Regions from separate parts of the Latilactobacillus parafuchuensis genome, predicted to be linked through region 1. Evidence: a T-box and tRNA genes for the amino acid it is inferred to sense, from the RefSeq annotation. Region 1 holds a T-box; the other holds one or more tRNA genes.

Region 1 (5,133 bases):
ATTTATCGGGGTTTTTAGGATCAATATAACGGAGGTAATACCATGAGCTACCCGCCCATTGTGGCATCGTATTGGTTTCACGACGGCCTTTACGACCATTTTCATCCGTTACGTTCAACCAATCAGTTAAGTTGGCTAATGGACTTTCGCCAGTTCCTGAAGGTTTGATGTCGCTCGTAATTGGCAATTCAAGTGGTAATTGGTCTTCAGGCACTACTGAACTCGTGCCATCTTCCCAATGGATAATTGGAATGGGTTCACCCCAATAGCGTTGACGTGAGAACAACCAATCACGGAGTTTGTAACTCACCTGTTCGTGACCCGCATCATGTTCAACTAACCATGGAATCATGCGTTCAATTGCGGCTTGTTTATCTAATCCATCTAAGAAATCAGAATTAATCATTACGCCAGCTTCGTCATAAACGGCTTCTTCTGGATTGCCACCAGCAACGACTGGTTTAATCGGTAAATCAAACTTCTTCGCAAATTCCCAATCACGCGAATCATGGGCTGGTACGGCCATCACTGCGCCAGTTCCGTAAGTGGCTAACACATAATCCGAAATCCAGATTGGTAATTGTTCGCCATTCACTGGGTTAGTGGCATAAGCACCAGTGAATGCACCGGTTTTATCTTTCGCCAAATCAGTCCGTTCAAGATCACTTTTATGTTCGATTTCTTTCAAATAAGCATCAACGGCCGCTTTTTGAGCGGGAGTCGTGATTTTAGCCACCAAAGCATGTTCGGGGGCCATCACAATGTAGCTGACACCGAATAACGTGTCCGGACGCGTCGTAAAGACGGCGACTGAATCAGTTTGCCCTTCAATCGCAAACGTGACTTCAGCGCCCTTAGAACGGCCAATCCAGTTACGTTGCATATCTTTGACACTTTCAGGCCAATCAACCGTGTCTAAATCATCGATTAACCGATCAGCATAAGCCGTGATTTTCAACATCCATTGACGCATTGGTTTCCGATAAACCGGATAACCGCCCCGTTCGGTTTTACCGTCAATCACTTCTTCGTTGGCGACAACGGTTCCTAAATCAGGACTCCAGTTAACGGGTACTTCGGCTTCATAAGCCAGACCCTTTTCATACATCTTTTCAAAAATCCATTGCGTCCACTTGTAGAAACTAGGATCAGTCGTATTGACTTCACGATCCCAATCATAAGAAAAACCAAGTGAATTAATTTGCCGTTTAAACGTGTTAATATTTTTTTGCGTAAAATCAATTGGATTATTGCCGGTATCTAACGCGTATTGTTCAGCGGGTAAGCCAAATGCATCCCAACCCATGGGATGCAACACGTTAAAGCCTTGCATCCGTTTCATCCGCGCTAAAATATCAGTTGCGGTATAGCCTTCTGGATGACCAACATGTAGGCCTTGGCCGGATGGATAGGGAAACATATCGAGTGCGTAGAAGTTCTTCTTATTCTGATCTTCTGTGGTTTTAAATGATTTGTGGCTTTGCCAATAAGCTTGCCACTTTTGTTCAACTGCGCGATGATCGTAAGTCATAAAAACACTCCTCTTCTGGTTTATTTAACGAAAAAAGTCCTATGGTATAAAATACCATAGGACGAATTAACCGCGATGCCACCTAAGTTCTGCCCAACATAAATTAGACAACTCTCTGGCCTTAACGCGGCTCACGTTTCAACTTACTTAATTCGGTCGAAAACTCAAAGGCGAGTTCATCAGTATTAAAGACGTATTCTCACTAACCATACGCTCACTGAACACTTAATACTGACTACTAATCCTCTTCAACGTTAAATAATTGTTCTTAGCATACCAAACTATCACTTCAATTTCAAGGTTTGACCGACTAAGATTAAATCTGAATGTAGATTATTGATTTGTTTCAATTGGGTGATTGATAATTTGTTCTTTTGCGCGATTGACCAGAGACTATCACCAGACTTGACGGTATAAGTCTTCGCCGTTGATGCAGTCCCTTGGTTATTGTTTGACGTGCTGCTAGTCGTCGTGCTACCGAGTTTTAACACTTGACCCGGATAGATGAAATTATTTTTAATATTATTTAATTGAACTAATTTCGCCATCGAGATGCCGGATTTATTGGCAATTGCCCAAACTGAATCGCCGGATTTAACCGTGTACGTTTTACCAGTTTGATTAGTCGTCGTAGAACCCGAACCAGTGTTACCGGTACTAGTACTACCAGAACCACTTTGACTCACAACTAAGACTTGACCCGGATAGATAAAGTTGTTGCGGATACTATTCCACTTCACTAAATTCGCCATTGAAATACCGTGTTTATTGGCAATCGCCCAAACTGAATCACCGGACTTAACGGTATACTTCGTCCCAGTTGCCGGCGTGGTTGGTGTCGTCGTGCTGCCGGTATTACCACTATTACTGTTACCACTGCCAGATGCTGTTTTAGAAACAATTAAAACGTCGCCCGGGTGAATCATATTGTTCTTAATGTTGTTCCAACTAATTAAATTAGCCATTGAAATACCGTGTTTATTGGCAATTGCCCAGACTGAATCACCGGACTTAACGGTATACTTCGTCCCAGTTGCCGGTGTGGTTGGCGTGGTTGTGCTACCCGTGTTACCACTATTACCGTTGCCATTACCCGTTGCTGTTTTAGAAACAATTAAAACATCGCCAGGGTGAATCATATTATTCTTAATGTTATTCCAACTAATTAAGTTAGTCGTTGAAATCCCAAACTTATGGGCGATTCCCCAAACTGAATCACCAGATTTAACCGTGTATTTCGTGCCATTAGCAGGCGTGGTTGGCGTCGTCGTGCTACCAGTATTACCACCATTATTATTACCGGTACTACTACCAGGTGTATCGTATTGCGTTAAATTATATTGTTGAATCAAACGATTCAAACTTGATGCATAATTAGTCGCAGTGGCGTAACGTCCTTGTAAATATTGCGTTGCTTGTTGATAATTGCTCGTATAGCTCTTAAACGCGCCTTGGTAGTAAGGCGTTGCGCCAAACGACGTATTCTTCAAAACGTGCACATAATCTTGCAATGATTGGTAGTATGAAGGATATTTTCTAAAAGCAGCTTGAATTTGGTACAAGTTTCCATGACCATCATCTTCATTAGTCCACATATAAACGGAACTACCGTTGTATGACCCTTTAACGCCGAATAAGTTATAATTAGGGGCTTTACCTAATGAGCTACTCCCAAAACCAGATTCCAAAGAAGCTTGGGCAATCATGACCGAAGCATATAAATTGTTATCACTGGCTAATTGGCGGGCTGAGCTGGCCACTGAATTGATAAAAGCTTGAGCACTCGTACTAGCTGCTGACATAATCACGCGGGCTGAAGCCGCATTAGCACTAGTGCTCTGAACACCAACGATTGGTTGAGCTTTGGTAGGTGTTGGTTGGGCTGAAGCCACTTTATTGGCCTCATTTTCAGTCACTTGTGGCTTTACCGCTGGCTGTTGCGTTGATTGGCTAGTCGCTGTTGATTGGCTGCTCGTTGATTGCGCACTACTCGTAACCGCTGAACTGGTGACACTAGAACTCGTCGTATTATTAACCACTGAGCTACTTGTATTGGTCGTAGCCGTTTGATCTTGATTATTTTGAACGGCTTCAGTAGCCGCTTTAGCTTTACCGCTTGAAAAACTAGGCGCAATTGCGGAGCCCATTAAAACACTGGCCCCAGCAAACGTCGTGACATTCCGCATTTTTTTGATGCGAATCTCATTTTTTTGTTTATGTAAATTTAATTTCTGGACAGCAATACGCTGTTTTCTGGTTTCTTTCATTTTTAGACCCTCCAATGAAGTCGATTGCACGATTTAATTGAGCTTCAACTAGTGTATAGTATAATATTAATTTCTCGACAAAACAATCTATTTGTTAAACCACTTTAATTATTTGTACTATTACATCAAATTATTGTATGATCGTAGTTAAGCTAATACTAGCTAGAAAGGAACACCTTGCATGTCGAATCAACAAAAACAGATTTCTTTTACGCTGACCTGTTTCAGCGCTTTCGTCCTCTTACTCTTTAGTATTACAACTCGCGCCGCTTGGGTCAAACAATTTGATTATACAATCAATGATTGGCTTCATCAGAGTCTATCGTTAAAGTTCAAACCAATCCTAATCGGCATTACGACTTTGGGCAACCCAACCAGTATCATTGGACTTGTTTTACTGGTTTGCCTAATTTGTTACCATTACAAATTATATTCGGCTGCTGGTTTCGTGCTCTTCAACGTCACCATTTATACCAGTCTCAACCACGTCATTAAAGGCTTAGTTGCCAGACCACGCCCTGCTTATGAACATTTCGTTCACGCGGGTGGCTATAGTTTTCCCAGTGGTCATGCTTCCGGTAGTTTACTTTTTTGGGGTTCATTATGGATTTTGAGTCGTTATTTGATTCAGAATCGAACCTGGCGCCGGGTTTCGACTATTGTCTGCGCCTTATTGCCCTTACTAATCGGACTCAGTCGGATTTACGTTCAAGTTCACTATCCGACCGATGTGCTCGGTGGCTTTTTATTAGCGGCCGGTTGCTTAAGCCTAACTTCGTTAGCCTTTAAACAACAACAACTATTCCCCAACCTTCACGATTAACATTCAAAGGAGTTTTCACCTATGATTCTGACAGATCCAGTTCAATTCGCCCACCAACTATTAGCAAAAGCCATTCGTCCCGGCGACATCGTCATTGATGCCACCGTCGGCTATGGTCATGACACCCATTTTCTAGCTGAAAAGGTTGCTGATTTTGGCCACGTTTACGGTTTTGACTTGCAAAAATCGGCGCTTGATATCTGCACCGATCGTTTGACTAAAGCCAATTTACATCAACAAGTGACCCTCTACAATCAAGGTCACGAACGGATTATTACGGCTTTAGCGCCCGACCTCAAAGTCCAAGCAGCTATTTTTAGTTTGGGTATTCTATCGGCCGAGACCGCTACTCAAACGACTTTACCGAACACCACAATTTCAGCCTACCATCAGATCTTATCGCGTTTGAATCGTGGCGGTTTATTGGTTTTTGTCAGTGAAACCCAATTCAACCCCTCAGACGAAGAAATCAATTATTTGGTTGCTGACCTCACCCATTTAAACCCGGACCA
Region 2 (5,133 bases), 130 kb from region 1:
AGTCTGGGTGTTGAGTGTCGATCAAGAACGGGAACGGGTGCAATTAACCATGAAGGCCCCTAAAACCAACGACTAAGATGACGGATCAAGAACTGACACAACTGATTCAAAACATCTCATTGACCGCATTTCAGCAGCCATTTGAGCACCAGGCTAATTTTAACCGACGACTAAAGACGACGGGGGGCCGGTATCATCTGGGCGACCATCATATTGATATCAATCCCAAGATGTTAACGGAACATGATCAGGCGACATTAGTGGGTGTGATTAAACACGAATTGTGTCATTATCATTTGCACCTAGGCCATCAAGGTTATCGTCATCGAGATGTTGCTTTTAAACAATTGTTGCAACAAGTTGGTGGTGCACGATATGCACCGCCTAGTTTAAAAAAAGTTAAAACCCGTAAGATTGAAACGTATCGTTGTCAAAGTTGTGGTCAGGTCTATCAACGCCAACGTCAAATTAATGTTGACCGCTATGTCTGTCGTCTTTGTCGCGGCCGATTAGTGCATCTCAAGACTGAAATTAGTGAATAAAAATAGGCATGCTTATCCGGAGTATTCAGGATAAGCATGCCTATTTGATTACTTATTAACGTTTAAACCGCATGAGTGGTGTGCCAATTAATGGGGTGACAATGCCTGCAAGGATTGCTTCCATGATGGCATTAACGGCAACCGCCGCCAACATCACGATGATTAAACGGCTAGGATCGGTATGGTACATGCCAGATGCTTGATGGCTGTAGAAAACCCAAGTTAGCAAAATAACTAACGTCGTATTCACCAAGGCACCTAAGACACCGGCCAAAGCCATTGCGCCGGGTTTGGTAATTCGAGAATGTTGTAGGTGTTCAAAAGTAATTCCCGCAACGGTGCCGACTAAGACCCGGGGTAAAATCGCGATAATCGGATTTTGAAAAATCAGTAAGGACAACGGATCGCCTGGGGCGGTGTAAGCTTGGATGAGGGATAGAATCCCCCAGATTAACCCCAGCGTTGAACCGCCACGTGTGCCAAGAATGACAGCACCAAGAATGACGGTTAAGTGGACGGTCGTGACTGCCGGTAATCCGGGGATGATGTTGATATAGCCAACCATTGGCACGAAACTTTGAACTAATAGTAACGCCGTTAAAATCGCTAGAATACTAATACGATAGGCGGATGAATTTTTATGAGTCATAGGGATATTCCTCTCATGTTGATTTACTGATATTATAGCCATTTACCGGTTTAGATTCAATCAATCGCTTTAAGCACAAAAAAACGAGGCCCTAAAGACCTCGTTCTGGTTAAAAATGAATGCGGGTGAGAAGACTCGAACTTCCACCGGGAAAATTCCCGACAAGATCCTTAATCTTGCGCGTCTGCCATTCCGCCACACCCGCGACACTTGCATTATGACTTGATGCCACGTACATTAGTATAAGAGAATTTTGTTTTGAAGTCAATTGTTATTTAATAACCAGGAGGATTCAAGATGATTGAATTAGCGACTTTAGCCGATATTGCGGCATTAACACGTCAGTATCAACAGTTAACGACTGAAATGCATCAATTACAACCAACCACTTATCAAGCCAACTATAGTCCCGATTTTTTTGAATGGGAGAAAATGCTGACCGACCCCAATCAAGCGGTGTATGTGCAACGAATAAGTGACCAACAAATAGCGGGGTTCTGCCATGTGACAACGGCGCGGACCACTGATTCAGCGCTATTTATCCCACATTATTTTGCCTACTTGACTGCACTATTCGTCCAACCTGAAGTACGACGGACTGGTGTGGCTAGTCAACTGATTCAAGCAGCTCAAGCGTGGCAACAAACGCAACAACTGGCTTATCTAGAATTGACAACGTTGGGGAATAATCAAATTGCCACCCAACTCTATCAAAAATTGGGTTTTGTCACCCAAAATAGCACGCTACGATTAGCGAGCGATAAAAACGCATGAAAACCGGCAATTAGTTTTGGTGGTTTTCATGCGTTGCTTTACTTCAAGCCCGTTTGCACTTTCTTGATTTGCGCCGTCACGGTGTTGATATTGACTTTAGCGATTTCGGCTTGTTGATAAACTGAACTATAAAACTGATTTAAGCGATTAATCGGCGATTCCAAATCAGTAGAGGTTGCTTTGGCATCTTGATGATCAGCATAGAAATCAGCTTCTGCAGTAACCGCGGCTTGATAGAAATTAGAAAGCGTCGTGTAATCGAGTGTCGAAATCTTAATACTTTGATTTAAATCTTTAATGGCTTCAGTTGGTAAGTCGGCATTATCCTGTTTGGCGACTTTCAATAAACGTTGTGCAACTGGTTTGAGCGCTTTTTGTTGGTCTTTCAAGGTCTGATAAGCGTCAGCTCGTTTGGCCGTTGCTTGGGCCATCTTAGTCGTCGGGACTTCTAATAGATTTTGATCAGGATATTGTTTTTGGATTTTAAGATAAGCAACCGACTCACTCTGACCAGCTGACTCAAGTGCCGTTAACGCTGTCTGCTGGGTAGCCGAAATCTGTTGGAGTGATTTAAGATCTTCTTTAACTTGTTGTTTAGTATTGAGCGGTTGATCGCAGCTCGCTAAGAAGAAGACGAGGGCGAGAATGGGCAGGAATCGTTTTAAATTTTTTAACATGATTAATGCACTCCAATGGTTTGAGAATATGTTTCTATCTTAGCGTAAAAAAGCGAAAATGCCAAATGATTTCCTATTAATTAAAAGGCGAAACATAGTGAGACATTAAATTGAAAAGGTTTGATAAAACTGAATAGAAAACGTTTTATTTTTCAATCTAAAAGGTTGTTAATGCTTTTTTTCTGTGTTACACTATGTTTGTACTTTTTGAAAGGTTATGGTTCGATAGTTTTCAAAAGAACTTTCTTCCATTGTACCGACAGAAATACACAAATATATACGTGTCATTACGACACAAGGAGGATTTTTCTCATGGAAAACGGAACTGTAAAATGGTTTAACGCAGAAAAAGGTTATGGCTTTGTAACTCGCGAAGATGGTAGTGATGTATTCGTACATTTCTCAGCTATCCAAGGCGACGGTTACAAGACGCTTGAAGAAGGTCAAAGCGTTTCTTTCGATATCGAAGAAAGCGATCGCGGCCCACAAGCTGTTAACGTTAACAAACTTTAATATACTAAATTAACCAAAGCGGCTGGGAACAGTCGCTTTTTTTGTGGATTAGAAAGTAGGCATGAACATGTTAACTTATCAAAAAATTGCGGTCCAAAAGCGCCATGCATTGATGGCTTATTTATTGATTGGCGATGCGGAAGAAGCGATGGTTCAACGTTATTTAAGCTACGGGCAATTGTGGTTGTTGCAAGATAACGGTCAAATCATTGGTGCATTGCATTATGTACCAGCTGGTGCTAAACGCATTGAGATTAAGAATTTGGGCATTCTCCCAGAGTACCGACGACACGGTTATGGTCGGCAAGCAATTGAACTACTAATCGAACAACTCAGTAATCAGGATTATCATCAATTAGTGGTTGGTACTGGGGATGCTAGCTTTGAAGCCATCGCTTTTTACATGCATCAAGGCTTCCGCTTTAGTGACGTTCGGCCTCGGTTCTTTGACCAATATCAAAGGCCAATTATTGAAAATGGAATTCAATTACAAGATATGGTTGTCCTGCATAAAGAATTGTGAGGGACTGATTGAGTCAGGGTCAAAAATAGGCGTTTGATTTCGATTTTGAAATCAAACGCCTATTAATATGGGCTGTATTATTTTAAATCTTCGGGTTTTTCGAACGGATAAACAAATCCCCATTGTGCGCGGGCATCAGTCATGATGTCCATCACATCACTCGTGAGTTCAAGGGTGTGATTGGGTTGATGACCACGAACGGTTTCTTGGAAGTCGTGGACTTCATAATTCATGGCGTTAGAGGCATCACCAGCTTGAATCGTTTCCGTTTGACCATCTGGCAGGGTCAGTGTGGCTTGATCAGGACGGGGATAGTCATTGACTGTAACATAGCCGTTTTCGTAAACCAGTACGCCTTGTTTGGGCATTTTAGCGTGTAAATTCAAAGTGACCGTCACCATTTCATCGTGTGCGTTATTTAATAATAAGGTCGATTGTTGATCAACGCCCGATTCAGCGGGTACCCATTGGGTCGCGATTAATTCAGGTTTGGCCGTCAACATCCGGCGGGCAAAGGCTAAGGCGTAAACGCCAATGTCTAACATCGCGCCACCAGCCAAGGCTGGATTGAAGAAACGGTTGGTTGGATCAAGTTCTTTATAGCTACCAAAGGCGACTTGGATTGATTTTAAAGCGCCTAACTGGCGGGCTTTTTGTTGAGCTTCAATCTCATCAAACAGTGGCATGTGATAAATGGTCATTGCTTCGGCCAATACCAAATTTTTTTCAGTGGCAAGCGCCTTAGCAGTTGCTAATTCATGGCGGTTCATCGTAATCGCTTTTTCACTGAAGACGTGTTTACCGGCGTTTAAACTGGCCATAATCCCTTCAAAATGAAAATTATGCGGCGTTGCAATATAGATGATATCAATGGCGGGATCGGCTAACATTTCGGCATAACTACCATAAGCGTGTGGAATCCCGTATTGAGTGGTAAAGGCAGTCGCTTTCTCGAGTGACCGTGAAGCGGCCCCATAAATTTGACCATCAGGTTGATCGAAATAAGTGGCGAAACTGCCGGCGATGTTGCCTAGGCCCATAATACCCCAGTTGAGTGTTGTCAAAATTAATCAGTCCTTTATATTGAAATCGAATACATGCCATATTATAACAAGAAAGCGATTGAATAGGAATTAATGTTGTTTATGCAAATCGTTGGTTATCTGTTATTTTTTGTGTACAATGTAGGGATAGATTGAATTCAAATGAGGCAGATTATTGGCAACTAAAAAAAGAAAAACACCGAATAAAAAGCGGCGCACCGTTAAAAAGTATGTTTCTAAAAAACGACAACCAACTGATTGGTTAGTGGTTGTTTTAGTGGCTCTTTTTACGATTGGTGTCGGGCTCGTTTTATTGGTCCAGTATCACGGCGAACAAATGCAAGCCCGGTTAGCAAAAGAAGCGAAACAAGAACAACTCTCTAAAGCCGCTCAAAAACAGCAGTTCATTAAG

Evidence for each region. A T-box is a leader RNA that pairs with one kind of tRNA and senses whether it is charged. The one in region 1 lies ahead of leuS (leucine--tRNA ligase), so its partner is inferred to be a tRNA-Leu.
Region 2: it encodes a tRNA-Leu, which carries the amino acid that the T-box ahead of leuS (leucine--tRNA ligase) is inferred to sense. The anticodon was not compared.

Annotation. Positions count from the first base shown of each region.
Region 1 is NZ_CM143875.1:1,549,589-1,554,721, reverse strand. It holds gene leuS (leucine--tRNA ligase) at 1-1,531, opposite strand, end outside; T-box leader at 1,586-1,792, opposite strand; gene ACVPPQ_RS07600 (muramidase family protein) at 1,816-3,798, opposite strand; gene ACVPPQ_RS07595 (phosphatase PAP2 family protein) at 3,980-4,621, shown strand; gene mnmM (tRNA 5-(aminomethyl)-2-thiouridylate-methyltransferase MnmM) at 4,643-5,133, shown strand, end outside.
Region 2 is NZ_CM143875.1:1,415,793-1,420,925, forward strand. It holds gene ACVPPQ_RS06930 (Tex family protein) at 1-76, shown strand, start outside; gene ACVPPQ_RS06935 (SprT family protein) at 78-542, shown strand; gene ACVPPQ_RS06940 (ECF transporter S component) at 598-1,191, opposite strand; tRNA gene ACVPPQ_RS06945 (tRNA-Leu) at 1,312-1,396, opposite strand; gene ACVPPQ_RS06950 (N-acetyltransferase family protein) at 1,489-1,965, shown strand; gene ACVPPQ_RS06955 (hypothetical protein) at 2,004-2,642, opposite strand; gene ACVPPQ_RS06960 (cold-shock protein) at 2,955-3,155, shown strand; gene ACVPPQ_RS06965 (GNAT family N-acetyltransferase) at 3,223-3,678, shown strand; gene ACVPPQ_RS06970 (Gfo/Idh/MocA family protein) at 3,756-4,745, opposite strand; gene ACVPPQ_RS06975 (glycoside hydrolase family 73 protein) at 4,987-5,133, shown strand, end outside.